DNA from 4 places in the Halomonas profundus genome. Region 4 is predicted to be linked to each of the others. Evidence: predicted binding sites of a transcription regulator. Region 4 holds the regulator's gene; each other region holds the start of a gene.
What was found. Region 4 encodes sigma-54, which starts transcription at its own class of promoters, with help from an activator protein. Its sites were predicted from a motif close to TGGCACNNNNNTTGCTNT; they were not measured.
Positions count from the first base shown of each region.

Region 1 (7,829 bases), 2.3 Mb from region 4:
TTTCAGGATGCACGGCGTTAAATACACCAAGGTCTGCATCTAAACCTGATACTACTGTCGGCTCAACATCCTAAAACTTAAGTTTAACGTTTAGTCTACAGTGGGAAACTGCGAGTTACAGGTATTTTTAACCCCTTAAAAACCATCTAATTTACAGGCGGGTTCAAGCAGGCAATGATTCGAAGTCGAGCGATTAACCATTAAGCAGCTGAAACGTGCGGTAGAACGGCGCTATAAACAGCAAAGTAGTGACAGATGCTGCCAGCCACTACAAATAGATGCCAAATCGCATGGTTGTAGGGGATCGCACGCACGGCGTAGAAGATCACCCCTAGCGTGTAGGTAATTCCTCCCGCGGCCAGTAGGGCAATGCCGGTCGTTGAAAGACTCGCCGCCATCTCTCCTGATGCCAGCACGATCATCCAGCCCATGAGCAGATAAATCGCCACACGTAATATCGAAAAACGTTGAGGCCATAGCAGTATGCAGGCAATGCCCACCAACGCCAGCGACCACACGGCGGCAAACAAAACCCAGCCTGTAGTGCCGCGCATATTGACGAGTAAAAAGGGCGTGTAAGTACCTGCGATGAGTAAATAAATCGCGCAGTGATCAAGTAACTGAAAGCGCTGCTTCCAGCGCCGATGAGGGATGCCGTGGTAAAGGGTAGAGGCGGTATAAAGCAGGACTAGCGTGGTGCCGTACAGGCTCAGGCTGACAATTTTCCACGGGTCGACATGGGCGGCGTAGCTCGCCGCAACCAACAGTACTACCATTCCCACCAAACTGAGCACAGCACCGATACCGTGGGTGATACTGTGCAGCCACTCTTCGAATACACTGAATTCGCCCTGCTCTTCGGGAAGGTTTTCACGCTGCTGTTTATACTGCTTGTACTGCTCCTTACTGACGGCGTTCATCCTGGAGCGCTCCTCGCATGCCATCCCCCACTCGTATCACCCCTTGCGCTCAATATCCACATCGCTGGCGTGAGTGAAGTCATCCAGGGCCATCATATGGCCAAGCTTGCCCGCTTTGGTTGAGAGATACTGCTCGTTATGAGGGTTCAGGCCGGTGGTGATCGACAAACGTTCGACGACATTCACGCCGTCGCGGGTGAGGGCATCCACCTTGCGCGGATTGTTGGTCATCAGCCTTAACGCTGTGATGCCCAAATGGTTAAGCATCGGCACGCACAGATCATAGCGGCGCATGTCGGCGCCAAAACCGAGCTGCTCGTTGGCCTCGACCGTATCAGCACCTTGATCTTGCAGGTGGTAGGCACGAATTTTGTTTAACAGGCCTATTCCCCGCCCCTCTTGGCGCAGGTAAAACAGCACGCCGCGGCCCTCTTCAGCGATGCGTTTTAGCGCTTCCTGGAGCTGATAGCCACAGTCGCAGCGCATGGAGAAGAGAGCGTCACCGGTCAAACACTCGGAGTGCACCCGCCCCAACACCGGCTCGCCGCCGGTCACATCACCCAACGTTAAGGCGATATGATCCTTGCCGGTAGCCTCATCTTCGAAGCCATGCATAGTAAACGTTGCCCAGGGCGTGGGCAGCCGGGAAGCGGCAATGAAGCGAATGGTCACAGGTTACCTCGCTGATTGACCAAACCAGTTAACCACACCAGTGTTGGCAAAGTGGGTCAGTATTCTAACAGGAAGCGGCGCCCGCCTCACGCTGACAAGGCGACTAAATAATGGAGAAAAATTGGCCGGGTGCGACGATTTTTGCCATCGAGTACGCCGCCCTAACACCTATCTTCAAGTACAATTGCCCTCATACGATCCCCAAAACGGTTTCAAGTACGCTCCCAAGTACGGTTTCCAATACGATGCGGGCAAATTTCCTAAGAGCAAGTGTCTATGACCACTACACCTTTGCAAAATGATCGCTTTCTTCGCGCACTAGCGCGCCAGCCCGTCGACCGCACCCCGGTGTGGATGATGCGTCAAGCGGGCCGCTACCTGCCGGAATACCGCGCCAGCCGGGCCGATGCGGGCAGTTTTATGGATCTGTGCCGCAACCATGACCTGGCCTGCGAAGTCACCCTACAGCCCTTGGAGCGTTACCCGCTGGATGCAGCCATTCTGTTTTCAGATATTCTGACCATTCCAGATGCCATGGGCCTGGGGCTCTATTTTGAAACCGGCGAAGGCCCAAAATTCCGCAAAACCGTGCGTACACAGGAAGAAGTCGCCGCTCTAAGCGTGCCCGACACCGAGCGCGACCTGGATTACGTGATGCGTGCGGTGTCGACCATTCGTCGTGAGCTGAACGGCCGCATGCCGCTGATCGGCTTCTCAGGCAGCCCCTGGACGCTGGCGACTTACATGGTGGAGGGCGGCTCCAGCAAGGACTTCCGCCATCTGAAAACCATGCTTTACGATACCCCGGATACCATGCACCAGTTGCTGGATACGCTGGCGCATGCGGTAACTGACTACCTGAACGCCCAAATTCGCGCGGGAGCCCAGGCGGTGCAGATTTTTGATACCTGGGGTGGCGCACTCTCTACCCCTGCGTACCTTGAGTTCTCGCTGCGCTACATGGAGCAGATCGTTTCGGGACTGATCCGCGAACACGACGGCCGCCGCGTACCGGTGATTCTCTTCACCAAAAACGGCGGCCAGTGGCTTGAGCATATCGCCTGCGCCGGTGCCGATGCATTGGGTATCGACTGGTCTACCGAGCTTTCCGATGCCCGTGCCCGGGTTGGTCACAAAGTGGCGCTACAGGGCAATCTTGATCCCAACGTTCTGTTTGCCCGCCCCTCGGCTATCCGCGCTGAAGTAGCCCGCGTGTTGGAAAGCTACGGCCATGGCCCTGGCCACGTGTTTAACCTGGGCCACGGAATCAGCCAGTTTACCAACCCCGACAACGTCACTGCCTTTATGGAGGCGCTGCACGAATTAAGCCCACAGTATCACCGCGATATTCCAACGCACACAAATGCACAGCACTCAGGAGCCAATTGATGAGCGATTTACGCGACGACCAATGGTTTACCGAAGTCTTTGATAGCCACGGCAGCGCTTTCTCACTGAAGATCTCTGAAAAACTGCTGGATGTACAGAGCCAATACCAGCATCTAGAGGTCTACGCCACCGAGACCTACGGCAACCTAATGGTGCTGGACGGCTGCGTGATGCTGACTGATCGCGATAACTTCCTCTACCATGAGATGATTGCGCATCCGGCGCTGTTTACCCACCAAGATCCCAAACGTGTGGTGATCATCGGCGGTGGCGACTGCGGCACCTTAAAAGAGGTGCTGCGCCACCCGAGTGTCGAGAAAGTTACCCAAATTGACATCGACGAAGAGGTCACCAAGGCCTCTGAGCGCTTCTTCCCGTCGTTGGTAGCGTCGAATAACGACCCCCGCGCTGAACTGCTGTTCGCCGACGGCGTCAAGTGGGTGGACGATGCACCTGATGAGAGCATCGATGTGCTGATTATCGACTCCACCGACCCGGTTGGGCCCGCTGAAGGGCTGTTTAAAACCGATTTTCTCAAGCGCTGCCACCGTATTTTGAAAAGCGGCGGCGTAATGGTGCAGCAGAGCGAATCACCGCTTTACCACAGTGGCTCGATCATCCGAGAGCTGCGCAACGACATGTTGAAAGCCGGTTTTGACAGCGTTGCCACGCTGCCCTTCCCGCAGCCGGTATATCCTTCAGGCTGGTGGAGCGTAACATTGGCGGGTAAAGCCACCGACGTGAATACGTTCCGCGAGCAGGCAGCCACCAACCACGACTTGCCGCTTGAATACTATAGCGTTGACGCCCATCGCGGTGCGCTCGCCCTCCCGCCGTTTATGCGCAAGGCATTCGCAGCCGAGTAAACCACGCCTAATAACTGCCTTTGTGTTACCGCCCACCTCAGCTTGCCCTATAACGGTGCAATGCGAGGTGGGCAGTAACCTTTTTGCACCTAGACCTTCGTCTCGAATTCGTTGAGTAGCGTTGAAAAGCGCTGAATTAACGCCTGTACCCTTGTTGGCATCTTCCTTGCTAGGTTTAGTGACATGCTACGGCATGCATAACTATTTCAACTACTGGTTTCAATAACTGATTTCAATAGCTGATTCCAATAACTTCGAGGGAAACTAGATGTTCAATAAAAAACACTTAGCGCTTCTGGCGTCCGCTGGCTCACTTAGCCTGGCGGGAATGGCAACTGCTCAAGCCGACACCCTGGAAGATACCATTGAGCGTGGCGCCGTTCAGTGTGGTGTGAGCGATGGCTTGCCGGGCTTTTCAGCACCGGATGACGACGGTAACTGGCAAGGCCTGGACGTTGATGTTTGCCGCGCAGTAGCAGCAGCGGTACTCGGCGACTCAGAAGCCGTCAACTATATTTCACTCAACGCCGTGGAGCGCTTCACCGCCCTGCAATCAGGTGAAGTCGACGTTCTATCACGTAATACCACTTGGACCACCACCCGCGATACTACTCTGGGCCTGAACTTCACCGGGGTTACTTTTTACGACGGCCAGGGCTTCATGGTATCCCGTGACCTGGGTATTACCGGTGCTGATGAACTCGACGGCGCCTCCATCTGCATTCAGTCTGGCACCACTACCGAGCTGAACCTAGCTGACTACTTCCGTGCTAACGACATGGAATTCAACCCGATCGTATTTGATACCTCTGAGCAAACCGTGGGTGGCTATCAGGCCGGCCGCTGTGACGTGCTAACCTCCGATACCTCTCAGCTAGCGGCGCTACGTATTCAGCTAGACGATCCTTCAGCCTCGATGATCCTGTCTGACGTTATCTCCAAAGAGCCACTAGGCCCTGTGGTTCGTCAGGGTGACGATCTTTGGTTCAACATTGTGAAATGGTCGCTGTTCGCCATGATTAACGCCGAAGAGTACGGTGTCACCAGTGAAAACGCTGAAGAAATGCTTAACTCTGAAGACCCCAACATCGCTCGCTTGCTAGGCCAAGACGGCAACTACGGTGAAGGCATGAACCTAGAAGCAGATTGGGCCTACAACATTATTAGCCAAGTGGGTAACTACGCTGAAAGCTTCGACCGCAACGTGGGCATGGGCTCGCCGCTGGAAATTGAGCGCGGTGTTAACGCCCTGTGGACCGACGGTGGTTTCCAGTACGCTCCCCCGATTCGCTAAGCGTCTCGCTTGACCCCGGCCCGCCGCCCTCTTCACAGGTATCTGTTTAAAGGTCGTGGCGGGCCATTTGATTGACCTTCCGTGTAGCGGAGACGCCATCCATGTCTGTAAGACCTAACGTTCGCCCCGCTGGCCACAAGCCGCCGTTTTGGCGAGACCGCGCTAAGCGCGCACTTATTTTTCAGCTTATATTGGTCGCCGTTGTCGCGGCTTTCCTGATCTATATTATCGGCAATACCCAAGCCAACCTGAATGCTCGCGGCATTACCACTGGCTTTGGCTTCCTGGGCAACACAGCCGGCTTTGGTATTGGTCAAAGCTTAATCGAGTACTCCTCCCAAAGTACCTACGGCCGCACTTTTGTGATTGGCTTGCTCAATACGCTGCTAGTCGGTGGATTGGGGGTGTTAGCTGCCTCGATTATTGGTTTTATCGTCGGTATCGCGCGGCTATCGCCCAATTGGTTGATCGCTCGGCTAGCCAACGCTTATATCGAAACGTTTCGTAATATCCCGCTGCTGCTGCAAATTTTCTTCTGGTACTTTGCTGTACTGCGGACGTTACCCAGCGCTAGAGAGAGCATGGCCTTTGGCGAAGCCATTTTCCTGAACGTGCGCGGGCTGTACCTGCCTCAACCGCTGTTCGAGTCAGGGTTTGGTCTTATCCCAGCTACCTTCGTGGTGGCCATTATTGCCAGCATCGCACTGGTCATGTGGAACAAGCGCCGCCACGAAGCCACCGGCAAGCGCCTGCCGGTTTTCTGGATGTCGCTGGTGATTATCTTTGGCCTACCGCTGCTGGTACTGGTCGCTACCGGTGTACCGGTGACCTGGGAGATGCCGGTACTGCGCGGCTTTAACTTCGGCGGTGGTATCACCATTATCCCTGAATTTTTGGCTCTGTGGCTGGCGCTGTCTATCTATACCGCGTCCTTCATTGCGGAGATTGTGCGCTCGGGCATCCAAGCCATCCCCCATGGCCAAACGGAAGCCGCCCAGGCATTGAGCTTGCCGCGCAAGCTAGTGCTGCGCCTAATCATCATTCCCCAGGCTATGCGCGTCATTATTCCGCCACTCACCAGCCAATACCTCAACCTGATTAAAAACTCGTCACTGGCCACCGCCATCGGCTACCCCGACTTGGTATCGGTTTTTGCCGGCACCACGCTCAACCAGACCGGTCAGGCAATCGAAGTCATTGCCATGACCATGGCGGTTTATCTGATCATCAGCTTGCTGGTGTCCATGTTCATGAACTGGTTCAACGCTCGCGTTGCGCTGGTCGAACGCTAGGCCGGAGGCGACCCCATGATTCACAATAAAGAAACCATACCTCAGCGCCCGGCGCCTAAAGGCACCATTGGGCCGGTTGCCTGGCTACGCGGCAATCTGTTCAACGGCCCTATCAATAGCATCTTCACGCTACTGGGCCTGTACGTGCTCTATCTACTCGTGGTGCCAACGGTTCAGTGGGCATTTATTGATGCCAACTGGGTGGGCGACAGCCGCGAAGACTGCACACGGGTGGGCGCCTGCTGGGTATTCGTTAACGCACGCTTTTCCCAGTTTATGTACGGCCTCTACCCGAGTGAGGAGTATTGGCGCGCCAACATCGTGTTTGCCATGTTCGCGGGCATTATTGCCTGGATGGTCATTCCGCGCCTGCCGTTTAAGCGCTGGATGACACTGTTTGCGCTGCTGATCTTCCCGGTGATCGCCTACGTGCTGCTACACGGCGGCTACTTTGATCTACCGCGTGTCTCCACCCACCGCTGGGGCGGTTTGATGCTGACGCTGCTACTGGCTAGCGTGGGGATGATTGGCGCACTGCCTATTGGCATTGTATTAGCCCTTGGGCGACGCTCGAACATGCCCATCGTCAAAACCTTCTGCGTGATTTTTATCGAGTTTTGGCGCGGTGTGCCGCTAATCACCATTCTGTTTATGGCCTCGGTGATGCTGCCGCTGTTCCTGCCGTCTGAACTTAACGTGGATCGCCTTATACGTGCGCTAATCGGCCTGACGCTGTTCCAAAGTGCCTATATGGCCGAGGTTATTCGCGGTGGTTTGCAGGCGATTCCCAAAGGGCAAGATGAGGCCGCCGCGGCACTGGGGATGACGTATTGGAAGCGCATGGGGCTAATCGTGATGCCTCAGGCACTGAAAATGATGATTCCTGGCATCGTCAATACGTTTATCTCACTGTTTAAAGACACCACCCTGGTCATGATCATCGGGCTGTTTGACCTGTTGGGCATTGTGCAAGCGGCGCTTTCCGACTCGCGCTGGCTGGGCTTCTCGGTAGAGGGCTATGTATTTGCCGCGTTCGTGTTCTGGATATTCTGTTTCAGCATGTCGCGCTACAGCCAGTACTTGGAGCGCAAGCTAAACACCGGCCATAAGCACTAGTTCGAGTTTAAATACGAGCGCCGCATCTCATTACGTTTTAAGTAGGATTTCAACATGACACAAGCAGCCACCAACACCTCTGACACCAGTGCTTCTGACCTGATGGTCGAGATGCACAACGTTAACAAGTGGTACGGCGATTTTCACGTACTGCGGGATATCTACCTTGAGGTAAAACGCGGCGAACGTATCGTGGTTTGCGGCCCATCAGGTTCGGGTAAATCAACGCTAATTCGCTGCATTAACCACCTTGAAGAGCACCAAAAAGGTGAAATTGTGG
Region 1 is NZ_CP086344.1:4,905,695-4,913,523, forward strand. Features, by position in the region: gene trhA (PAQR family membrane homeostasis protein TrhA) at 201-920, opposite strand; gene ribA (GTP cyclohydrolase II) at 957-1,592, opposite strand; gene hemE (uroporphyrinogen decarboxylase) at 1,869-2,981, shown strand; gene speE (polyamine aminopropyltransferase) at 2,981-3,847, shown strand; gene LMS44_RS22320 (amino acid ABC transporter substrate-binding protein) at 4,116-5,141, shown strand; gene LMS44_RS22325 (amino acid ABC transporter permease) at 5,243-6,433, shown strand; gene LMS44_RS22330 (amino acid ABC transporter permease) at 6,449-7,549, shown strand; gene LMS44_RS22335 (amino acid ABC transporter ATP-binding protein) at 7,604-7,829, shown strand, end outside.
Region 1: a site for sigma-54 is predicted at 4,003-4,020, ahead of LMS44_RS22320 (amino acid ABC transporter substrate-binding protein). Genes of this name have one in related genera too.

Region 2 (7,829 bases), 2.3 Mb from region 4:
GCGGGCACCGCCAATAAGACGGTCACGTTCACCGATATAACGGGTGACCTCGCTGAAGGCACCGAACTGGGTCTGCTCGTAATCGGGCTGCCAGCGCTCGCTATCCAGGTTGCGGTGTACTTGATGTTCAACGTCGACACCGGCGATCCACGTGGTATTTTCCCATTCCCACGTTGACGCGACACGGGCGCTCCGAGTACGACGGTCTAGCCGCATGGCCATGCCGTCACTCATATCCATGCCGCCACCCATGTCCATGCCGCCGCCCATGTCCATGCTGCCCGGTGAACGTAGCGTGAAGTTATCCATAATATGGTCGGCATAGGCATAGTTGGCCTGCATTTCCAGACGTTTCCAGTGTTCACCTAAATTCTCGCGCCGGAAACGGATGCCCACGGTTTCGCGGAGAAACTTACTGCCATCCATGCCACGCCCTGCATAGCGGGCTTCACCGTCTCCACGGCCAGCGGTGACCTCAAGCCAAGTATCGTCGTCGGGTGTCCAGCCAAGCGCTACATCGCCGTTCCACTTATCCCATAACGAGGGCACGACGTTTCCGTCGCCATCCTTATAGTCATTGGCTTCGGATTGGTTGCCGGTAATGCGTAGATAGCCGTCTTGATTGCCCACCGCGGCATCAATGCGGCGATCAAATCGCCCATAGGTACCCAGCATGACGCTGCCATCCACTCGTACGCCGGCTTCATCGAACTCCTCAGGGCCGCGGTCGAAGCGCACCGTTGCCGCTGAAGCGCCAGGCCCCCACAGAACCGACTGCGGCCCTTTGGTGACAGTGAGGCTGTCGTAATTTTCAGGTGAGATATAAGACGTCGGCGCATCCATTCGCGCCGGGCAAGCGCCTAGCATTTGGCTACCATTTGTCAGTATGCGTAGACGTGAGCCAAACATGCCACGGAAAACCGGGTCACCGTTAGTGCCGCCGTTCCGAATGGCAGAGAACCCCGGAATAGTCTGAAGATAGTCGGCGCCGTCGCTGGCAGGGGCCGGTTGTCGGGGTATGCGTGGGTCAGTTTCCACCGTAAGTGGTGAACTAAGCGGTACAGCGGTCACGACCATCGTGTTTAACGCATGATGGTCGTGGTGAGTGGTAGATGACTGTGCCCATGCGCCTTGAACAATCAAGCTTGATGCCGCGGCGATGCTTAGTGTCAGGGCGTGTCGTTGAAAACGGTTTTTTAACCGGGCAGGCGCGACGACGCCATGCACAATAGTTGAGTGTGACATGATGATCCCTTTTTTTTGATATAGACAACCGCCAGCCAGAAGCGAGCTTCAGGCTGAAAGGGCTGACGATGTGGCGTTATACACGTCGAAAAAAGGGCGGTGCTCGCGTTAGCGCGTGGGGGTAGTTATCACAGGACTGCATCGCCTGTGTCGGCTGCGTCAGCAGTTGGTCGTGCGTGATAAACGCTTGCAGGCTGATCGCGGGAAGAAAGGTATGAGCCGTTGGAAACTGTTGCCAGACGGTGCAGTAGCCACATTGGTGAAACCAATTGAATACCGGCTCTACCGCCTCAGCATTACTTGAATGATGGTGTTTACTTGCTTGCGGGGTCGCGTGCTGATGATGACCCCCGCCCTGGTGGCTAGATAGGTGGCTAGTGTCCTGGTTAGCGTGATGTTGATCACCGGCTTGATACTGCGAAATCAGCGGCCCGGCCAATAGGAGGTGCATCGCCACAAACGCCATACAAAGCGCTATGCGATACCAAAGAGTCCCTATTGAACGTGATAGCTGCATTTACTCGATACACTTTGTGGGCAGTGTTATGTTTTTTTATATAGATTGCTTCGCAATTTTAGCTGAAATCTCTTTATGAGAGTGTGAGAATTGTGCGGCCAATTGACACGTGGGGACTATTGGTGTCAGATAAAACTACTTCTAAATCAGTTAGTAACCCCTATGATGCGCATTAGTAATGCAAGATCGATACACTGCGAATCAGCGCTGTTACCTGCTTACCTATAGCGAGTTTCATTTCATCTGAGGACTTGCGAGTTAAGCGTGACCTAAGGTGAATAGAACCAAGGTTTAAAAGCAGTTCCACCGAGTGTGGGCTGGTGGGCAACGTTGCCATTTTTTCAATGGTAGCCGTGAGTTGATTGCGGTAGCTGGTGTCCTTTGTCGGTGACAGTGCCAAGGCAATATCCCGCGCAAAGATACGTACGCGCAAACAGCTGCCGACAGGCGCTGATATGCCCGGCACTATTAATCGATGACACTTATTAAGCGCAAGATGGGTTAGTTGATACGCCTCGTCGTGCTCGACAACTCGACCTTCGATAATCGAGGCAGCATCGAATCCTCCCAGCTCCTGTGTTAAATCAAAGCGTTGCAAAAGGTCATGTAATGGATCGCTAGCGATGACGAGCCCCTCTTTCATCAGTACAAGATGGTCAGCAATCGCAGAGATTTCTCCAGGGTCGTGGCTGACATAAATCACCGGGATTTTAATCTGATGCGTCAATCGAGCAATGAAGCGCAAGAGTTCTTGCTTGCGTGGGCCATCCAGCCCTGAGAGAGGTTCATCCATTAGCAGTAGCTGAGGGTCGCTCAGTAGCGCTCTACCTATAGCGACCCGGCGTGCTTCACCGCCCGAAAGTGTGCCTGGAACCCGCGAGAGTAGATGCCCGATGCCGAGCAGTTCGACAACCTCATTAAAGCGGGGAGTTGCTCGTTTAGGCATGCCGTAGGTCAGGTTGCCTTGCACGCTATAGTGAGGGAAAAGACGTGCTTCCTGGAAAACAACACCAATACGCCTTTGGTGAGCCGGTACATTTAGGCTCTGCTGGGTGTCTAGCAGTATCTGGTCGCCTAGTTGCAGTTTACCTACGTCAGGTTTATCAAGTCCTGCAATAATACGCAGCAGACTAGTTTTTCCACTTCCTGATATTCCGAAAATGCCGGTCACGCCGCTAGCGGGCAGCGTTAATGATGCTTGCAACTGGAAGTTGCCAAGGCGCTGTTCAACAAAAAGCGATAGTGATGAATTGAGAGGTAACACAGAGAGCGTTGGGTTAATGGGCATCACGTTCCTTTAAACGCTGCTGGGTGCGGCGTGCTAGCCATTCAGAGGCAATTAACGAGAGCAGGGCAATAATGATGGCGAGAAAACATAGCCGTGCTGCAGTGGCTTCCTGACCGGGCATCTGAATGAGTGTATAGAGTGCCAGTGGTAACGTGCGCGTTTCGCCAGGGATATTGGAGGCGAAAGTGATTGTGGCACCGAACTCGGAAAGCGCGCGGGCAAAAGCCAGTACTGTGCCAGTTAGCAGTCCGGGGATCGCCAGTGGCAATGTGACAGTGGCGAATACCCGCCAACGATTAGCTCCTAGCGTGCTGGCGGCCGCTTCGAGTTTGGGGTCAACGGCCTCAAGGGATAAGCGCAGCGCCCTGACTAGCAGAGGAAACGCCATGACGCCACTAGCAACGGCTGCCCCTTGCCAAGTGAATGGCAACGATACGCCGAAGCTGCTGTGAAGCCATTGGCCGATTACCCCTTGCCTGCCCAAACCTGTTAATAGTAAATACCCCACAACGACAGGCGGTAGAACCAATGGTAAGTGTATTAAACCATTGACTAACGCTTTCCCGCGGAAATGGTGACGGGCTAGCCACCAAGCGACGGCAATGCCCGGCGGCAATATCCATGCAACTGCCGCTAAGCCGATCAGCAAGCTTAGCCGAATAGCCTCCCACTCTGCTGGAGAAAGTATCATGGTGTACTGATGCTTGTATCAAAGCCGTGCTCGGCAAATATATCAAGGGCTGCTCCACTGGTAAGCCACTCCCTTAGCGCTACAGCAGCTGTATTTTGCTCGGCATCAATCAGGGCAATGGGGTAAGTAATGGAATCGTGGCTAGCGAGTGGAAATAACCCAAGTACTCTTACGGCATTGCTGGCAAAAGCATCCGTTTGATACACCACGCCTACTGGTGTTTCTTCGCGCTCTACTAGCGCTAATGCAGCACGCACATCATTGCCACGGGCTAAGCGCGGTGCCAGGGCTTCCCATTCGCCCAGGGTCTCCAACGCTTGTTGGGTATAGATACCTGCCGGCACATGGTCTGGGTCTCCCACGGATAGGCGGTCGCGCTCGCCTAATAGAGTCTCAATAGCGATGCCTTCCCCAGGAGAAAATTGCATTGGCACGCTACTACTGGCACTCACTAGCGCCAATCGATTTTGCAGTAAATCCCTACGCTGCTGGACATTGATGCCCTGATCTTCAAGCCAATCCATCCATGTGACATTTGCCGAAAGAAATAACTGTGCAGGACTGCCGTTGGCAATTTGTCGAGCAAGGGTAGATGACGAAGCATAAATGACGGTTACATCAACGTCATTATTGGCTTCATAAACGGCAATGGCATCGTTTAGGGCATTGGTCAGCGACGCCGCGGCAGCAATGTGCACATTGTCGCTCGCGACTGCCGATGCCGCTGGAAAGCTAATTAGAATAGCGCTGGCTAGCAGGCACTTGTTAACAAAGCCGGTAGGCATTATTCCACCCCGTTATTTCCATTTGGATATAGCGGGAGATTACAGAACACCAAACGTTTATTCAATGACAGATGGCTGCGGCTTGATGGTGGTCAATGATTGTCTTACGAGGAAGCATCAGGAAGTGAGAGAAGCGCTAGCAGCGCTTTTGCATCGTCAGACTGTGCTATTACTAACTGTTTTTCCAGGGCTCGATAGTGGGTGAGCACTTGCTTACCCGTCTCGGTCAGGTATGCCCCACCACGAGAGTTTCCACCGGAGCTAGTTACTACCAGGGGGGATAAAAAATAGCCGTTCATAGTTTCGAGCAGTTGCCAGGCTTTTTTATAACTCATTTTCAGCACACGGCCCGCTGCGGAGATTGAGCCGGTTTGATCAATCATTTCCAAAAGGTCAGCCTTGCCAGGGCCAATCACAACATCGTGGTTTAACGCTAAGCGCAACTGGAAGGTGGGGGCAGGGTGATGGGTGCGTGTCATTTTTGAGCTCTGTTTATGACTATGTGTCCATCAGTTTAACAACGATAAAGTGTGCAACGCTTACCATTTATTGGTCGTCAAACAATAATTCTCTGCTGAGGCTGGCGAGCTAGAGTTCATGCCAATGTTGATAATTGCTCTGATTTGGTGCGCTTGTTCGTTTTTATGTTCTTTTTTGGTGCTTGAAGTAATTGGCGGGTAATAGATAAAAGACACAAGCTGTTGTCCTTTAAGAGGAATATCTTTTTTCACCATTTTGGCGCATTAATTGCAGTGGTTAGTGAAAAGCTCACTGTAAGGAAGCGATAGCCACCCATGATTCTGAGCGATATCGCCAACCCCCACATCGCCTCTGGACACCGCTTCGATGCAGGCCGCCATTGGGCGGCTTCGTTAGCGCTCACCTTCGCCCATCGCGACGGCGCCACGCGCATGGTGCAGGCGCGCCATCAGGGACCACTGCGGGTGCAGCGCCCTTTCTATCCCGAAGGAAGCGGTGAGGCTTGCCATGTTTATGTGCTTCACCCGCCGGGCGGGCTAGTCAGCGGCGATGCGCTTACCATTAGTGCCCATGTAGAGAGCGGTGCCCATGCGCTGCTGACGACCCCGGCTGCCAATAAACTCTATAAAGCCGACAGCCAGGGCGTAGCCTGGACGCAGCATACCCGGTTGAGCGTTGAAGATGACGCGACACTTGAATGGCTGCCCCAGGAGACCATCGCCTTTGATGGTTCCAAGGGTGAACAGCGCACCCAAATTGACCTTCACGGCAGCGCCCGTTGCCTGGGCTGGGAAGTGATGGCACTGGGCCGCCCGGCCAGCGACTTACCCTATGTTTCCGGGCGTATTGAGCAGCACTTCCGCTTAACCCTGGATGGCAAACCGCTGTGGCTAGAGCGCCAACCGCTAGACCCACTACACCCACGCTTTGCCGGGCGCTGGGGGCAGGGTGGTGCCACGGTGCAGGCCACGCTCTGGGCAGTGGGGATTGCCGACGCGCCTGCTGCCATTGAAGCCTTGCGTGAAGCGCTGCCGGATAACCCGCGCTGGGCGGTCACCGTCCGCCACGGTGTTCTGCTGCTGCGCTATTTAGGCAACTCGCGTAACGAAGCCTGGGCGTTATGCGAACAGGCTTGGCAACTGCTGCGCCCCCGCTGGATCGAGCGTGAAGCACATACACCACGAATTTGGCTAACCTAATTAGCATCACTGCGATGCACTGCTGGAGACACATTCCATGGAATTAACCCCAAGAGACAAAGACAAGCTGCTGCTGTTCTCAGCCGCCCAATTGGCGGAGCGCCGCAAGGCGCGTGGTTTAAAACTCAATTACCCGGAAGCGGTGGCGCTGATCAGCTTCGAGATTATGGAAGGCGCCCGGGATGGCCGCAGCGTAGCGGACTTAATGAGCTATGGTCGCGAAATCCTTAGCCGTGAGGATGTGATGGACGGTGTCGCCGAGATGGTCGACGAGGTGCAGGTGGAAGCCACTTTCCCCGACGGCACCAAGCTGGTCACTGTCCATACGCCTATTGTGTGAGGGGTTAATTGTGAGGAGTGAGGGGTGGATTGTGAGGGGTGAGGAGTGAATAGTTAGGGGTGAGTAGTAGTGGGTTACGCACCCCTCATACCTCTCTCTTTACACCTCACACCTAACACCTCACAAAAAAACAAAGGAGCAACCAAATGATTCCCGGTGAGTACAAGTTAAAAGAAGGTGATATCGAGCTGTGCGCGGGACGTGAGCGGATTAGCGTCGAGGTGGCCAATACCGGCGACCGCCCGATCCAGATCGGCTCCCACTACCACTTTGCCGAAGCCAACCCGGCGCTGGTGTTTGATCGCGACAAAACCCGAGGCTTTCGCCTGGACGTGGCCGCAGGCACGGCGATTCGCTTTGAGCCTGGCCAGACCCGCGAAGTCACGTTGATTCCCTTTGTGGGCAAGCGCGAAATTTACGGCTTTCGCGGCGATGTCATGGGCGCGCTCGACGGAGGTAAACAATGAAACCGGTTAACAAGATCAGTCGGCAAGCCTATGCCGATATGTACGGCCCTACGGTGGGCGACCGCGTGCGCCTGGGCGATACCGAGCTTTGGATCGAAGTCGAACAGGATGCCACCCACTACGGCGATGAAGTGAAATTCGGTGGCGGCAAAGTCATCCGCGACGGCATGGGTCAAAGCCAGCGCGCCGACGACACGGTAATGGATACCGTGATTACCAACGCGCTGATTCTGGATTGGTGGGGTATCGTCAAAGCCGACGTGGGCATTCAAAATGGCCGCATCGCCGCGATTGGCAAGGCAGGCAATCCTGACGTACAGCCTGATGTTGAAATCGTCATTGGCCCCGGCACCGAAATCATCTCCGGCGAAGGGAAGATCCTGACCGCGGGCGGTATCGACTCCCATATCCACTTTATTTGCCCCCAGCAGGTCGAAGAAGCGCTGATGAGCGGTATCACCACCATGCTGGGCGGTGGCACCGGTCCGGCGGCTGGTACCAACGCAACCACCTGTACCCCCGGCGCTTGGCACATCGGTAAGATGCTGCAAGCGGTGGACGATATGCCCATGAATATCGGCTTTCTGGGCAAAGGCAACGCCAGCCTGCCTGAGTCCCTAGAGCTCCAGCTCCAAGCAGGCGCCATGGGCCTCAAATTGCACGAAGATTGGGGCACCACGCCTGCCTCGATCAATAACTGCCTTAACGTCGCTGATGCCTACGATGTGCAGGTGGCAATTCACACCGACACCCTGAATGAGTCGGGCTTTGTGGAAGACACCCTGGCCGCGTTTAAAGAGCGCTGTATCCATACTTA
Region 2 is NZ_CP086344.1:4,853,859-4,861,687, reverse strand. Features, by position in the region: gene LMS44_RS22085 (TonB-dependent copper receptor) at 1-1,245, opposite strand, end outside; gene LMS44_RS22080 (hypothetical protein) at 1,322-1,696, opposite strand; gene modC (molybdenum ABC transporter ATP-binding protein) at 1,935-3,050, opposite strand; gene modB (molybdate ABC transporter permease subunit) at 3,040-3,738, opposite strand; gene modA (molybdate ABC transporter substrate-binding protein) at 3,738-4,526, opposite strand; gene LMS44_RS22060 (winged helix-turn-helix domain-containing protein) at 4,631-5,005, opposite strand; gene LMS44_RS22055 (urease accessory protein UreD) at 5,321-6,205, shown strand; gene LMS44_RS22050 (urease subunit gamma) at 6,243-6,545, shown strand; gene LMS44_RS22045 (urease subunit beta) at 6,692-7,012, shown strand; gene ureC (urease subunit alpha) at 7,009-7,829, shown strand, end outside.
Region 2: a site for sigma-54 is predicted at 5,263-5,280, ahead of LMS44_RS22055 (urease accessory protein UreD). Genes of this name have one in related genera too.

Region 3 (7,829 bases), 2.3 Mb from region 4:
GGCAGAATGTCATGGCTCAAAACGGTTTGATGCCTTTCCACATGACCGCTGGTGAGTTTGAAGAGTTTGTACTCAACCAGATCAGTGACATTGAACAGCTCTCTAAAGATATTGGATTGATTCAGTAATGACTTTCAATGACCGCATCTTTGGGGTCTTGATGATCGTCCTGGCCGTTGCGTACGGCTGGGCCGCGACTCAGTTCCCGGAGCCGTTTGGTGGGGCCGAAGCCGTCGGCCCTGACACTTTTCCGAAATTGCTGGCCGTGGTGCTGGCAATTTCCAGCCTTTATTTGATTGTACGCCCTGATCCCGACAACGCCTGGCCTTGGAGCCGTACGGGTGTCGAGCTAATCATCGCCGTGGTGGTGCTGATCTTTTACGCCATGCTGCTTCAGCCGCTGGGCTTCATTATTAGCACTACGCTTGCCGTGGGAACGCTTTGCTGGCGCATGGGGGCTCGGCCGTTCAATGCTTACATGACCGGGGCAGTCTCGGCAGTAGTCGTGTACTTTCTGTTTAGTTTTGCACTTGATCTCGCCTTACCGCTGGGTCTGTTGTCATTCCTGGAGGTGAACTGATGGAAACTCTAGGTTACCTAATGGATGGTTTTGGCGTTGCTCTGCAACCCCATAACCTGATGTTCGCCTTGCTAGGTGCTTTTCTTGGCACGTTGATCGGCGCTTTGCCGGGGTTAGGCCCTGCCAATGGCGTGGCCATTCTGATACCGCTGGCATTTAGTTTAGGGCTCGCTCCAGAAACGGCTCTGATTATGCTGACGTCAGTGTATGCGGGTGCCATGTACGGTGGGCGTATCTCATCGATTCTGTTAAATATTCCCGGCGATGAACCGGCCATGATGACCTGTCTTGATGGTTATCCTATGGCCCAGAAGGGCAAGGCTTCCGAGGCGCTGGCGATCTCTGCGGTGGCCTCTTTTATCGGTAGTCTTATCGCCACTATTGGTTTGATCTTGCTGGCACCATTGTTGGCTAACTTTGCTTTAACGTTCGGCCCTGCGGAATATTTTGCGCTCTTCCTGCTGGCGTTCGCTACCTTAGGCGGTATTACCGGTAAAAACCCCATCAAAACAGTGGTTGCCGCCTGTATTGGTCTAATGATCGCCACGGTGGGTATCGACAATACCGGTGTGCAGCGCTACACCTTTGGGGTGCTCGAACTTTTTGAAGGCGTGGACTTCATCATTGCTATCGTCGGTCTGTTTGCCATTTCCGAGCTGCTCTTCTTCATCGAAGAGCGTGCAGGCGGTGGTAAAGAGAAGATGAAGGTCAACAAACTTTCGCTCTCCTGGAAAGATATCCGCGAAATTCTTCCCACCAGTTTTCGCGGTGGGGTGCTAGGGTTTGTCGCCGGGGTGCTGCCTGGTGCTGGTGCTTCGTTGGGTAGCTTCATCAGCTATACCCTTGAAAAACGTGTGTTGGGTAAGAAAGGCTATTTTGGACAAGGCGACCCGCGTGGTGTGGCTGCTCCAGAATCTGGCAACAACGCTGCTTCGAGCGGTGCTCTGGTTCCCATGCTAACCCTAGGTGTGCCGGGTAGTGGTACTACTGCAGTACTCTTAGCGTTGTTGATTTCGCTCAATATTACCCCTGGGCCGCTGATGTTCACCCAGAATGCCGACATCGTCTGGGGCGTGATCGCAGCACTATTGATCGGTAACTTTTTGCTGCTGATCCTTAATATTCCGTTGGTGGGCATCTTCGTCAAGCTGCTGTCCGTGCCGCCGATGTACTTGCTGCCGATCGTCACGATGATTGCCTTCGTGGGTATCTACTCGATCAGTAACACCATCTTTGACCTCTACTTTATGGTGGCCTTTGGGGTGGGTGGTTATGTCCTGCGCAAGCTTGAGATTCCGCTGGTGCCAGTGATTCTTGGCTTGTTGTTGGGGCCAGAGATGGAGAAGAATCTGCGCCATGCCATGGATATCTCCGATGGCGACTGGATGATTCTTTGGGATAGCGGTCTGGCTATCGGCCTTTGGGTTTTTGCTGGATTGGGCTTGATCCTGCCTTATATTGTGGGCCCTCTGCTGCGTCGTGGTATGAAGGCAACCCCCAATTCAGGTTCGCCTGAAAGCGATTAAATACTTAAAGAAGTAATGTTGAGCAACGGGGCGCCGACGAAAGTCGGCGCTCTTTTTTTATTTCCGTTTTTGACGGGTAACAAAGAGTGGTTCTGTAACTGATAAGTAATCACTGGGTTGCTGTTATGTATTTTAAAAGCCCGCGTATCTAATTGGTGCACCGAATCTTATTGGTGCATTGGCAGGGTGCTTTAGCTGCTTTTCTGCGCTTTATTTTGGTGCATATTGAGAAAGTCGAGATTTTCTGATGATTATTAAGTGGCTGATTAGATAGCTATAAGACAACTTTGTGCCAATCTGGCGCACCCCTTGCAAGAGCTGTTGGCTAGTAGACGTATTGGGGGGAGCTAACACAACCACCCCAAGTGCGAAGCCAATCATCAAGCCCCGGTCATAACAAACCCCAGTCATAAGGGGCGCAAGGAGATTAACAATGCACACTCTCAAACGCTCGACACACCCTCGCCCATACCTTTCAAGTGGCCGTTTCGCGACCGCTTTACTCACCACTGCCATCATGGGGGTCAGCACCCAGGCTATCGCCCAGGACGACGACCCGATCAAAGTTGGTATCCTGCACTCCCTCTCCGGCACCATGGCGATTAGTGAAACTGTCCTCAAAGACACCGTCGAAATGCTTATCGAGCAGCAGAACGAAGCCGGTGGTTTGCTGGGCCGTCAGTTAGAGGCCGTGGTGGTTGACCCGGCGTCTAACTGGCCGCTGTTTGCCGAACGCGCCCGGGAGCTGCTGGATCAGGAAGAAGTGGACGTGATTTTTGGCAACTGGACGTCGGTTTCGCGTAAATCCGTACTGCCCGTCGTAGAGGAGCTCAACGGGCTGCTGTTCTACCCGGTGCAGTATGAAGGCGAAGAGTCTTCTGAAAACGTCTTCTACACCGGCGCAGCGCCTAACCAGCAGGCGATTCCTGCGGTTGAATACCTTATCAACGAAGTCGGTATCGAGCGCTTTGCGCTAGTGGGTACCGACTATGTCTACCCGCGCACTACCAACCGTATCCTCGAGGCCTTCCTCAAGGATGAACACGGCATCGCGGATGAGGACATCATGGTCAACTACACGCCGTTCGGTCACTCCGATTGGCAAAACATCGTGGCGGAAATACGTCGATTCGGTGAAGAGGGTAAACCGACCGCCGTAATCTCGACGGTTAACGGCGACGCTAACGTGCCGTTCTATACCGAGCTCTCCAACCAGGGTATCGACGCTGCGGATATTCCGGTCATCGCCTTCTCCGTGGGCGAGCAGGAGCTCACCGGTATTGATACCGGGCCGCTGGTAGGCCACTTGGCTGCCTGGAACTACTTCATGAGCGTCGATAACGACGACAACTACGACTTTATCGATGCCTGGATCGAATACACCGGCGACGATATGGCGGTGACCAACGACCCGATGGAAGCACACTACATTGGCTTCAATATGTGGGCCGAAGCGGTTCGCAAAGCGGGCACCACGGATGTCGATACGGTGAAAGACGCCATTATCGGTGTAACCGTACCTAACCTCTCCGGCGGTTATGCGGCGATGATGCCCAACCACCACATCACCAAGCCGGTGTTGATCGGTGAGATTCAGGACAACGGCCAGTTCGATATCGTTTGGCAGACGCCCTCTACCGTGGCGGGCGACGCCTGGTCTGACTACTTGCCTGGCTCCCGTGACCTGATTGCCGATTGGCGCAAGCCGATGGAGTGCGGCAACTTCAACGTCGTGAACGGCTCGTGCGGTGGCAGCACCGCAGCAGAAGAAGCCGAAGCGGCGCTCGCTGAGTAAAAGCTCCTGTAGTGAGTAATACTGATCCCTCGTCCCTAGGCTGAAGCCCAAGTGGCGAGGGAGCACGCTAACTCCCCCTCTTTAGATAACCAAAGGAAGAACCCCATGAGGCGTTTCCTTTCCTTAGGGCTGCTGTGCCTACTGTTGTTAAGCATCACAGTGACCGCCCAAGCACAAACGAGCTCCACGAATACTGCCGACGATGCGGCCGCGCTCGAACTGTTGGAGGCGCTGGACGTTGAGTCTTACGCCGCCAAAGGCGAAGCTATCACCGCGATTTTGCAAAGCGACGACGAACGCGCCCGAGACTGGTTGCAGGCCTTGCTGGATGGCCGCTTGCAGCGCACCGAAGACGGCCGGTTCGTGCTGGTGCTAGAGAACCGCGGCCGCGACTGGCCGGTGGCCGATGTCCTAACCGGCGAAGCGCTGGGCGAGATGTCCCGTCGTGATCTGGAGCGTATCGGCATCAACAACAACCTGCGTAATCAGTTGCGCAGTGCCATCGCGGTAGTTGACCTTTACTCGCCTAATGTGGAGCGCCGCCGCACCTCGGCCGAGCGCCTGTTAGGGGAAGTAGATGGTGAGCTGGTGCCCACTCTCGACGACTTGATCGAACAGGAAGAGGACGAGCAGGTGCGTTACCGGCTGACCCAGGCCGTGGCGATCTACCGCGCCGAAGCGGGCGAAATGGCTGGGGTCGAAGCGCTGGACGGCAGCCTACACCCCCGTTCCCGCGTGGCATTGAGCCGGGCAGCCAATAGCGATGATCCCGTCGTCGCCAATGCCGCTGCCGCTTCTCTGGCGGGCATTGAGCAGCAACTCAAAATCAATCGTGGTCTGGAAACGCTCTATTTCGGCTTGAGCCTCGGCTCAGTGCTGGTGCTAGCTGCCATTGGTCTGGCGATCACCTTCGGGGTCATGGGCGTGATCAACATGGCCCACGGCGAGCTGATGATGCTGGGCGCCTACACCACCTGGGCGATGCAGCAACTGCTGCCCGGCCAGCCTGGGCTGGCGTTGATTCTATCGATTCCCGCGGGCTTTATGGTCGCTGCTCTGGCGGGTGTGGCGATCGAGCGCGGTGTTATCCAGTTCCTCAAAGGCCGTCCGCTGGAGACGCTGCTGGCGACCTTTGGTATCAGCCTGATTCTGCAGCAGCTGGTGCGCACGGTGATTTCACCGCTTAACCGTACCGTCATCACCCCCGAGTGGATGAGTGGTTCGCTAGTGGTGAATGATGCGTTGTCATTAACGCTTAACCGCATGTACGTGCTCGGCTTTGCGCTGGTGGTGTTTGCCGGGCTGATGCTGATTATGCGTCGCACGCGGCTGGGGCTTGAGGTGCGTGCGGTGACCCAAAATCGCGCCATGGCTCGCTCTATGGGCATTCGCGCAACTCGTGTGGATATCATGACCTTCGCGCTGGGTTCCGGCGTAGCCGGGCTTGCCGGAGTTGCGCTCTCCCAGCTCACCAACGTCGGCCCCAACCTGGGGCAGAACTACATCATCGACTCCTTCATGGTGGTGGTGTTCGGCGGCGTGGGTAACCTGTGGGGCACGCTGGTGGCCGGGCTATCGCTGGGGGTCATTAACCAGGTGCTGGAACCCTGGGCAGGCGCGGTGTTGGCCAAAATTATCGTGTTGGTCTTTATTATCCTATTCATTCAGAAACGCCCGCGTGGACTCTTCCCGCAGAAGGGCCGGGCTGCGGAGGGCTAAACGATGTCTTTAACGACCGAATCATCGACGAATTTTTGGCTAACACGCCCATTCAGCGAGCGCTCTACGCAGATTTTTCTCGGCGTGCTACTGGCCGCGCTGGCGCTGGTCACCATCCTGCACGTGGCAGTGCCGCCGGATAACCCACTGCATGTGGGTGCCTATACGGTCAACCTGTTCGGTAAGTACCTAAGCTACGCGTTGCTGGCCGTGGCGGTGGATCTGGTGTGGGGCTATCTGGGCATTTTGAGCCTCGGCCACGGCGCCTTTTTCGCCATTGGCGGTTACGCCATGGGCATGTACCTGATGCGCCAGATTGGCGATCGCGGTACCTACGGCCACCCGGTGCTGCCCGACTTTATGGTGTTCCTGAACTGGGACAGTCTGCCGTGGTTCTGGCACGGTTTCGATATGGCTTGGTTCGCCTTTGCCATGGTTCTGCTGGCGCCGGGGCTGCTGGCGTTAGTGTTCGGCTTCTTGGCGTTTCGCTCACGGGTCACCGGGGTATATCTGTCGATTATCACCCAGGCACTGACCTTTGCCTTGATGCTGGCTTTCTTCCGCAACGAGATGGGCTTCGGCGGTAATAACGGCCTGACTGACTTCCGCGAAATCGTCGGTTTTGACCTGCGCAGCGATGCCACGCGCCTAGGGTTGTTCCTGGTCACCGGCGTTGCGCTGGCGCTGGGGTATATCCTGTGCCGTGCGATTGTGACCAGCAAGCTGGGGCGGGTCAGCGTGGCCACTCGGGATGCCGAAGCGCGTACGCGCTTTCTCGGTTATCGGGTCGAGCGCTTTCAGCTGTTTGTGTTTGTGGTCTCGGCGATGCTCGCAGGCCTGGCGGGGGCGCTCTACGTGCCGCAAGTGGGGATTATCAACCCCAGCGAGTTCTCGCCGATTTTCTCCATCGAGATTGTGCTGTGGGTCGCACTGGGCGGTCGCGCCACACTCTATGGCGCAGTGATTGGTGCCATTTTGGTTAACTATGCCAAAACCATCTTTACCGGCGTCATGCCTGATGCCTGGCTGTTTGCATTAGGTGCGATGTTTGTACTGGTCACAGTGTTTCTGCCCAAGGGGGTAGCGGGGCTGTTTCGCTACCTCAAGCGTCGCAAGCGCGACGATTCGGCTAACCCTGATCATCAACAGACATCCAAGGAGGCCTCCGCATGAGTTTGCTGCAATCGCTGTCCCAGCGTGATCGGGTGTTCGATTTTATGGCGCCCCAAGCCTCGCCGGTGGACGTTCGCCACGGGCCGATCCTTTACATGGAAGATGTCACCGTGAGCTTCGATGGCTTTAAAGCCATCAATAACCTCAACCTAACCATCAACGACGGTGAGCTGCGCTGCATTATCGGCCCCAACGGGGCGGGTAAAACCACCATGATGGATATCATCACCGGCAAAACCCGCCCCACCAGCGGCAGCGTATGGTTTGGCAGCCGCCATAACCTGCTGCACATGAACGAGCCTGATATTGCCAGCCTGGGCATTGGCCGCAAGTTTCAAAAGCCCACGGTTTTCGAAGCGTTGTCGGTATTTGAAAACCTGGAGCTGGCCATGGCCGCCGACAAGCGGATTTTTCCTACCCTAACCGCCCGCATGACCGGCGAGATCAAAGACCGCATCGATGACGTACTGGAAACCATTGGCCTGACAGCACTGCGCCATCAACCTGCGGGCATTCTTTCCCACGGCCAGAAGCAGTGGCTGGAGATCGGCATGCTGCTGATGCAGCGCCCGCGTCTACTGCTGGTGGATGAACCGGTGGCGGGCATGACCGAGCAGGAGATGGAGCGCACTGCCGAGTTGCTCACCGGGCTGGCCGGTAAACAGTCCGTGGTGGTGGTGGAGCATGATATGGGCTTTGTGCGTTCGATTGCCCGCCAGGTGACGGTCTTGCATCAGGGCAGCGTGCTGGCGGAAGGCACCATGGATCAAGTCTCCAGCGACCCCAAAGTAATCGAGGTCTACCTGGGTGCCGATGACGAGGAGGCCGCCTGATGCTAGCGATCGAAAAGCTCAACCAGTTTTACGGCGAAAGCCACACCCTCTGGGATCTTGACCTTGAGGTGCCTGCTGGCCAGTGCACCTGCGTGATGGGACGCAATGGCGTGGGCAAAACCACGCTGCTAAAAGCCGTGATGGGCGAAGTGGCCATCAAAAGTGGCGAGCTGCGCTATACCGCCGAGGCAGGCGAGATCGAG
Region 3 is NZ_CP086344.1:4,871,621-4,879,449, reverse strand. Features, by position in the region: gene LMS44_RS22165 (Bug family tripartite tricarboxylate transporter substrate binding protein) at 1-128, shown strand, start outside; gene LMS44_RS22160 (tripartite tricarboxylate transporter TctB family protein) at 128-580, shown strand; gene LMS44_RS22155 (tripartite tricarboxylate transporter permease) at 580-2,106, shown strand; gene urtA (urea ABC transporter substrate-binding protein) at 2,540-3,901, shown strand; gene urtB (urea ABC transporter permease subunit UrtB) at 4,007-5,620, shown strand; gene urtC (urea ABC transporter permease subunit UrtC) at 5,624-6,793, shown strand; gene urtD (urea ABC transporter ATP-binding protein UrtD) at 6,790-7,626, shown strand; gene urtE (urea ABC transporter ATP-binding subunit UrtE) at 7,626-7,829, shown strand, end outside.
Region 3: a site for sigma-54 is predicted at 2,405-2,422, ahead of urtA (urea ABC transporter substrate-binding protein). Genes of this name have one in related genera too.

Region 4 (7,829 bases):
TCTACACCGATGGCGATCTACGCCGCACGCTGGATCAATTCCATAATCTGCGCGACGTGCGCGTTGATGATGTCATGACCCGGCCGGGCAAGCGCATAGGCCCCGATATCCTGGCGGCCGAAGCGGTACGTATCATGGAAGAAAGCCGTATTACCGCGCTAGCGGTGGTTGATGAACAACAGCGCCCAATTGGGGCTCTACATATGCACGACCTGCTCGCCAGCGGCGTTATTTAACCCAGCGGCGCCAACACGACCTGCTTTACGAACTGATTGATATGGAGGTTCTATGACCCTACCTGCCTCGCTACTCGACCGACTCCGCCGTGTACGCCTGCTAGCACTGGATGTTGACGGCGTCCTTACCGATGGGCGCCTCTACTTTCAGGCCGATGGTATCGAAATCAAAGCATTCCACACCCAGGATGGCCACGGGCTAAAGCTTCTCAAACGCGTGGGCGTACATGTCGCGTTGATTACCGGGCGCGACTCCCCCATGGTTAGCCAACGCGCGGCGGCACTCGGCATTGACCATGTTCACCAAGGCTGTGAAGACAAGCTGGCCACACTGCGCGGGCTCTGCCAGCGCCTCGATATTGAACTAGAGCAGGTGGCTTATTGTGGCGACGACCTACCCGACCTAGCGGCTATCAAACGTTGCGGCGTCGGCATTACCGTGCCAAACGCGCCGGACTATATGCATACCCACGCCGACTGGACTACCGAACGCCTGGGTGGCCACGGTGCCGTACGTGAGATCTGCGATACGCTGCTTGAATCTCAAGGACACTGGGGCGCGGTGCTCGACACCTATCTGCACGGCCGCACGTAAATGTTTAAACGCTTTAAAGTACGCCTCTGGTTAGCCGGGCTAGTCATCGCGCTGGGGATTCTGCTGGTATGGCTTGACCCCCGCGGGCCTCAAGACACCAGCATCGATCCCGAAGCACAGGCTCAGGAACCTGGCCACGTGCTGGAAAATGCCGAGATTACCCTATTCGGGGATAACGGCAGTGTCATGCAGTCGCTAAAAACACCGCGCCTTATCCATACCCCGCAGCGCAGCGAAACCTGGACGGAAGAGCCCGAGGCAGTACTGTATGACAGCGAAAACCGTCAGTGGCTGGCCAGCGCCGCTGTAGGCACGCTCAACACCGCTACCCAAGCCCTGCTGCTGTCAGGTTCGGCTCGGCTGTTTGCACCAGATGAAGGCTGGCAGCTAGATACCGAGCTACTGCACTATGATGGCCTCGAGCAGCATGCATGGAGTGACACACCGGTATTGATGCAGCAACCGCCACAGCAAATGAGCGCTTCACATATGGACGTTTGGCTTAACACCAGCCAGGTTCGCTTAACGGATAATGTGCGCGGCACGCACCCCCCGGCCACACAACGCTAATAGGAACCGCCATGAAAGCCATGATTTCCCCAGCCCTGCTCTACACTGCACTGTTCGGTTTAGCGATACCTTTATCAGTGTTAGCCCAAACCAACTCATCTTCCCAACAAGCCCCAGTGGAAGTGGAAGCCGACCGTTTAGATCTTGATCAGCGGGCAGGCACAGCTGTTTATACTGGGGATGTGGACATTCGCCAAGGCGAAATGCAGCTGCGCGGCGAGCGGGTAGAGATCGAACGCAACGACGCGGGCGAACTCTCGACAGCCACCGCTACCGGTGAGCGCGCCTACTTGCGCCATCAAGGCGAAGGGCAAGAAGGCCCCACGGAAGGCTGGGCGCGGCGGATTATTTATCACGTCGCCGAGCGTCGCGTAGAGCTGATCGACCAAGCCGAACTGACCCAGCAAGAGGACACCTTTAGTGGCGGTCGCCTTGAGTATTTTATTGACCGAGAAGTGATTCAAGCGCGCTCTGACGTTGATGGCAGCGAGCCCCAGCGCATACGCATGACCCTTCAGCCTGAACAATAGGGAGCCTAGCTGTGGCCACTGCTGACACTGCGCCGATCAAAACCCTTTATGCCCACCACCTGGCTAAAAGCTACAAACGCCGCCGAGTGGTCAAAGACATCAATCTAGAGATATCCCAAGGCAGTGTCGTTGGCCTTTTGGGCCCCAACGGCGCGGGCAAAACCACCTCATTTTATATGATTGTTGGGCTGGTCAAATCCGACGCTGGCAAGGTGGGTATCGACGATGTGGATTTAACGCGCGCCCCCATGCACGAGCGCGCAGCCGCGGGGATTGGCTATCTACCTCAAGAGGCGTCTATTTTCCGCAAACTCTCGGTTGCCGAGAATATTATGGCGATACTCGAGACCCGCAAAGAGCTTAACCGCAGCGATCGCGAACAGCGCCTGGAAGCGCTACTCGAAGACTTCCATATCACCCATATTCGCGACAACCTGGGCATGAGCCTTTCGGGCGGCGAGCGCAGGCGTGTAGAAATAGCCCGCTCGCTAGCCACAGAGCCCGCTTTTATTCTGCTCGATGAGCCTTTTGCGGGCGTTGACCCCATCTCGGTAGGTGAGATTAAAACCATCATTCGTGCACTGAAACAGCGCCATATCGGCGTGCTGATCACCGATCACAACGTGCGTGAAACACTAGACATTTGCGATATCGCCTATATCGTCGGCGATGGGCAAATCATCGCCAGTGGCTCGCCCGCCTCGATTCTCACCAACCAAAAAGTAAGGGATGTGTATTTGGGCGCCGATTTTCGCCTGTAATGTTTTTGCCTTAATCGCCCCTAAATAGCGCTTTAAAACAACTTTACGACCAATGGCATGCTTATTGCACTTGCGCCAAGCACTCACTCGCACTAGGGTGGAGCATTCTGATTAACGAGTGGTTCTCAGATGGTCATGAAAGCTTCTCTCCAACTGCGTATCGGCACACAGCTGACCATGACGCCCCAGTTGCAGCAGGCCATTGCGCTGCTGCAACTCTCTACGCTGGATCTTCGTCAAGAAATTCAGCAGGCCCTCGATGCCAATCCCATGCTGGAGCAGGAAGATGAATTTAGTGAACAGGCTGTCAGCGAGCCTAAGGAAGAAGAGTGGTCAGAGAGCATCCCTACTGAGCTCTCGGTAGATAGCGACTGGTCAGATACCTATCAAGATATGGGAAGCCAGGGGGGCAGCAGCAGCGAAGGCCCCGACTTTGAGCGCCAGGCAGCCGGGCAGAGCCTTCATGGCCACCTGCTGTGGCAACTCGCCATGACCGATTTTAGCGCTCGCGAGCAGCTTGTCGCGGAAAGTTTAATCGACGCGCTAGACGCCAACGGCTACCTGACCCAGCCGCTCAACGACATCCGTGAAGGGCTTCGTGCCCAGGGCATTGACGGGCTAAGCCAACGCGAAGTGGAAACCATTCTACTCAAGCTCCAGCAGTTTGAGCCGACCGGCATATTTGCCCGTGACTTGCGTGAATGCTTGATGCTGCAGCTCGCCGCTCTCCCCGATAATACGCCACTGCTGGTTCCCGCCCGCCGCTTGGTGCGGCAGTTTCTCGAAGCGCTTGGCAAAGACGATATGCGTCTGCTGAAACGCCGTCTAGGGCTCGACGACGAACAGCTGGCCGATGTCATCCTGCTTATTCGCAGCCTAGACCCACGCCCAGGCAGCGCCTACGGCGACACCGATGACAGCTATGTCACCCCCGATCTAGTCGTCCGCCACGATAATGAAGGCTGGCATTTAGAGCTCAACCCCGAGGCCCTGCCACGGCTGCGCATTCAGCCCGACTACGCCAGCTTGATTAAGCGTGCGGATAAAAGCGATGACAACCAGTTTCTCAAAGAGCACTTGCAGGAAGCGCGCTGGTTGATCAAGAGCCTCTCTAGCCGAAACGATACGCTGCTGCGTGTTGGTCGCGAAATCATTACCCGCCAGATTGGCTTTTTAGAGCACGGCGAAGAAGCCATGAAACCACTGATACTGGCCGACATTGCCGAAGCCGTGGAGATGCACGAGTCGACTATTTCACGGGTAACGACGCAAAAATATATCCATACACCCCGTGGTGTGTTTGAACTCAAATACTTTTTCTCAAGCCAGGTGAGCGGTCAAGATGGCGACAGCCACTCCAGCACCGCCATCCGTGCACGACTCAAGAAACTGATTCAAGAGGAGCCGCCCGGCAAGCCGCTTTCAGACAGCCGCTTAGTGACGCTATTAGGCGAAGGAGGGATTCAAGTGGCGCGTCGTACGGTGGCGAAATACCGTGAAGCCATGGGCATTCCCTCTTCCAGTGAACGGCGTCGTTTGCGCTAACTTCGTTAACGTTTCAGGGAAACTCTCGACAAGGGCTTTGCAACGCGGCAAAAAGGGTTACAATCGAAGTACAGTCCGATGGATAAGGAGCACGTCAATGCAAGTAAATATCACTGGTCATCACGTAGAACTGACTGACGCCTTGCGTGACTATGTCAACGAGAAGCTTGAGCGTGTAGAGCGCCATTACGACAATATAACTACGGTGCAAGTCACCTTATCAGTGGAGAAAGAGCGCCAGCAGGCCGCCTGTACGCTGCACGCCGCAGGTGCTGACTTACATGCGGAAGCCCTAGACAGTGATATGTACGCCGCTATCGACGCACTAGCGGACAAAATCGACCGTCAACTCGTTAAACACAAGGAAAAAGCACAAGCTCGCGCCCAAGGCGCCGGTGTGCGTTAATTCAATGACGTTGGAAACCATACTCCCCCCGGAACGCGTTCTGTTCGACGTCCCCGGGGGCAGCAAAAAAAGGGTGCTGGAGTTTTACAGCACCTTTATCGCCCAAAATATCCCCAGCCTGGACAGCCAAGAAGTGTTTAGCCGTTTAATCGGCCGCGAGCGCTTAGGTAGTACGGGTATTGGTAACGGCGTGGCTATTCCTCATGCGCGTAGCCCCCACTGCAACGCCCCTATCGCTGGATTTTTGAAACTGGCTGAAGCGATCGATTTTGACGCTATCGACGGCGACCCGGTAGATCTGGTGTTTGTCCTGTTGGTACCCGAAGAGGCAGATGACACGCATCTCTCACTACTGGGTCAGGTAGCGACCATCATGAATGATGCGGACACGCGCCAGCAACTGCGTAAAGCAGCCAGCCAGCGCGAACTGCTTGAGCTGATTACCGCCAAAATTCGCGAGCAATCAGCGGCCTAAGGGTCTGAAACCCTGTTCAGGGCAGATCACAGCAGGTTATCCGCTCACCACCCTCAACGCAGCTTGATCAAAGCAAAGAGAGACTCTATGCAACTGGTGATCATTAGCGGCCGCTCCGGGTCAGGTAAATCTATCGCCTTGCAAGCGCTGGAAGATCTTGGCTACTACGCGATTGATAACCTCCCAGCTATGTTGCTGGGGTCGTTGGTGGATGAACTGCGTGACCAGGGCGACCGAGCACATTTAGCGGTGAGTATTGATGCCCGCAATTTGCCGGGAGCTCTGGAGCGCCTGCCCTCTTTATTAGACGAGTTGCGCCAGCGTAAAATCGTCTTTCAAGTTATTTACCTGACCACCGATGCGCGCATACTGCTTGAGCGTTACTCAGCAACGCGTCGCCGTCATCCGCTGACCCGCGATAGCGAAATGACGCTGGAAGAGGCGATCAATAAAGAAGAGACGACGCTAGAGGATATTCGCGATCTGGCCGATCTATTGATCGATACATCACGATTATCGGTGCACGATTTACGCCGTCGCATTACCGACCAAGTAGCCCATCAGCGGCGCGACAAGCTGACGCTAACGCTGGAATCGTTTGGGTATAAACGCGGCGTACCGTTAGACGCCGACCTGGTCTTCGATGTGCGCTGCCTGCCAAATCCGTACTGGGATCCAACGCTGCGCCAGTTCACTGGCCGCGACGCGGAAATCGTGGCTTTTTTGAACAGCTATCCGATTGTTGATGCCATGAGCGACGACATCTTGGCCTGGCTAGAGCGTTGGCTACCCGCTTACCAGAATAGCCAACGTAGCTACATGACTATCGCGATTGGCTGTACTGGTGGCCAGCACCGCTCGGTCTATATGGCCGAGAAGTTAGCGGAAAAATTGACTCCTAGCATGGGCGAAGTTCAACTTCGCCACCGCGAACTGGGTCTGCACTACACCATAAGCGAACAGTTGGCCGCTCCCCTCGTCAGCGCTTCCACACCTAACGAGCGGCCAGAGACCTCTTAAGCGCGTCTATCCATTAATGACACCACTCGGCGAAAAGGAACCAGGGTGCCAGAACGCATACTTACACTTACCAATCAACGCGGGCTACACGCTCGCGCGGCGACAAAACTGGTCAAATGCGGCCAACAGTTCACGGCAAAAATACGCGTTTACAAACAGCAACAGGCCGCCGACGCCGCCAATATCATGTCACTGCTGATGCTTGCCGCACCTTGTGGCACCGAGCTTAGAATCACCGCCGAAGGCGATGACGCCGAACAGGCGCTTGAAGCGATTCAAGCGCTGTTCGACGCCCGCTTTGAGGAGGATCAGTAAGCCGCCGCTTGGCTTGTTAGTCCCCCGCCACGGTCATGGCATCAATCAACCAGCTACCCGTGTGAACACTGCCACGGGTATCAGTGTCATCGCCAATACCTACTAAGCCAGCAAACATCCGCTCCAGGTTTCCGGCAATGGTGAACTCTTCGACCGGGTACTGCACCTTTCCATTTTCGACCCAAAAACCTGCTGCACCGCGGGAATAGTCACCGGTCACACCGTTGACACCTTGGCCCATCAACTCAGTCACCCAAATACCCCGCCCCATCTCTTGCAACAAGCTTTCGCGTGATTGCAGTGGCGTTGCTAAACGCACGTTACGTGCCCCACCGGCATTGCCCGTGGTTTGCATATCGAGACGACGAGCGCTGTAAGAAGAGAGCATATAGCTGGCAATGCGTCCCTGATCGATAAAGCGATTATTGCGCGTTTGCACGCCCTCGCCATCAAACGGTGAGCTTGCCGTAGCGCCAATCTCCATTGGCCGCTCTTCAAGACTAAACCAGTCGGGAAACAATGGTGTACCGAGCCGGTCGCACAAAAACGAGGCCTGCCGGTAAAGCGCACCACCGGCTAACCCACCGAGCAGGTGGCCAATCAAGCCACTGGCCAACGATGGGTCAAACAGCACCGGAAAGGTGCCCGTTGGCGGCCGTTTAGCACCTAGCCTGCGCAGCGTACGCATCGCGGCTTCGCGCCCCACCTCAGCGGGGTCACGTAGCGCCTTGGGGTCACGGGCAGAGGTGTAGTCATAATCACGCTGCATACCGCTCGCGTCTTGGGCAATCAGCATGCAAGAAAGAGAGTGACTACTGCCCTTTTGGGTACCTAAAAAGCCGTGGCTATTGGCGTAAACGCGCACCCCTTCGCCACTGGAGAGAGACGCGCCATCTGACTGTGAGATGCCGTCAACGTCTCGCCCCGCCTGCTCGCAGGCAAGCGCTAACTCAATCGCCTCATCCGTTGTGAGCGCCCAGGGGTAGTGCACTTTTAGATCGGGCAACTCAGTAGCCATAAGGGAGGCATCGGCCAACCCTGCGGCCGGGTCTTCGCCGGTATAGCGGGCAATCGCCAGCGCTTTCTCTACGGCTGCCTGGATCGAGGCACTGCTGGCATCAGTGGATGAAGCGCTGCCTTTACGTTGACCCACGTATAGCGTGACGGCAATGCCTTGGTCACGGGATAACTCAACCGTTTCAACTTCGCCCAGGCGTACGCTAACGCCTATACCCTGATCGACGCTTGCGCCTACTTCGGCAGCATCCGCGCCCAAGCGCTTCGCCAGCGCTAACGCCTCTTCGGCGCGCGCGGTCAATAGCGACTGCTGCGCGGATGCATCAAATGCCTGTGCCATATGGCCTCCTATTTCAACC
Region 4 is NZ_CP086344.1:1,935,413-1,943,241, reverse strand. Features, by position in the region: gene LMS44_RS08625 (KpsF/GutQ family sugar-phosphate isomerase) at 1-236, shown strand, start outside; gene LMS44_RS08620 (KdsC family phosphatase) at 289-831, shown strand; gene lptC (LPS export ABC transporter periplasmic protein LptC) at 832-1,401, shown strand; gene lptA (lipopolysaccharide transport periplasmic protein LptA) at 1,413-1,931, shown strand; gene lptB (LPS export ABC transporter ATP-binding protein) at 1,943-2,692, shown strand; gene LMS44_RS08600 (RNA polymerase factor sigma-54) at 2,822-4,237, shown strand; gene hpf (ribosome hibernation-promoting factor, HPF/YfiA family) at 4,335-4,643, shown strand; gene LMS44_RS08590 (PTS sugar transporter subunit IIA) at 4,648-5,118, shown strand; gene rapZ (RNase adapter RapZ) at 5,206-6,138, shown strand; gene LMS44_RS08580 (HPr family phosphocarrier protein) at 6,184-6,453, shown strand; gene pmbA (metalloprotease PmbA) at 6,470-7,810, opposite strand.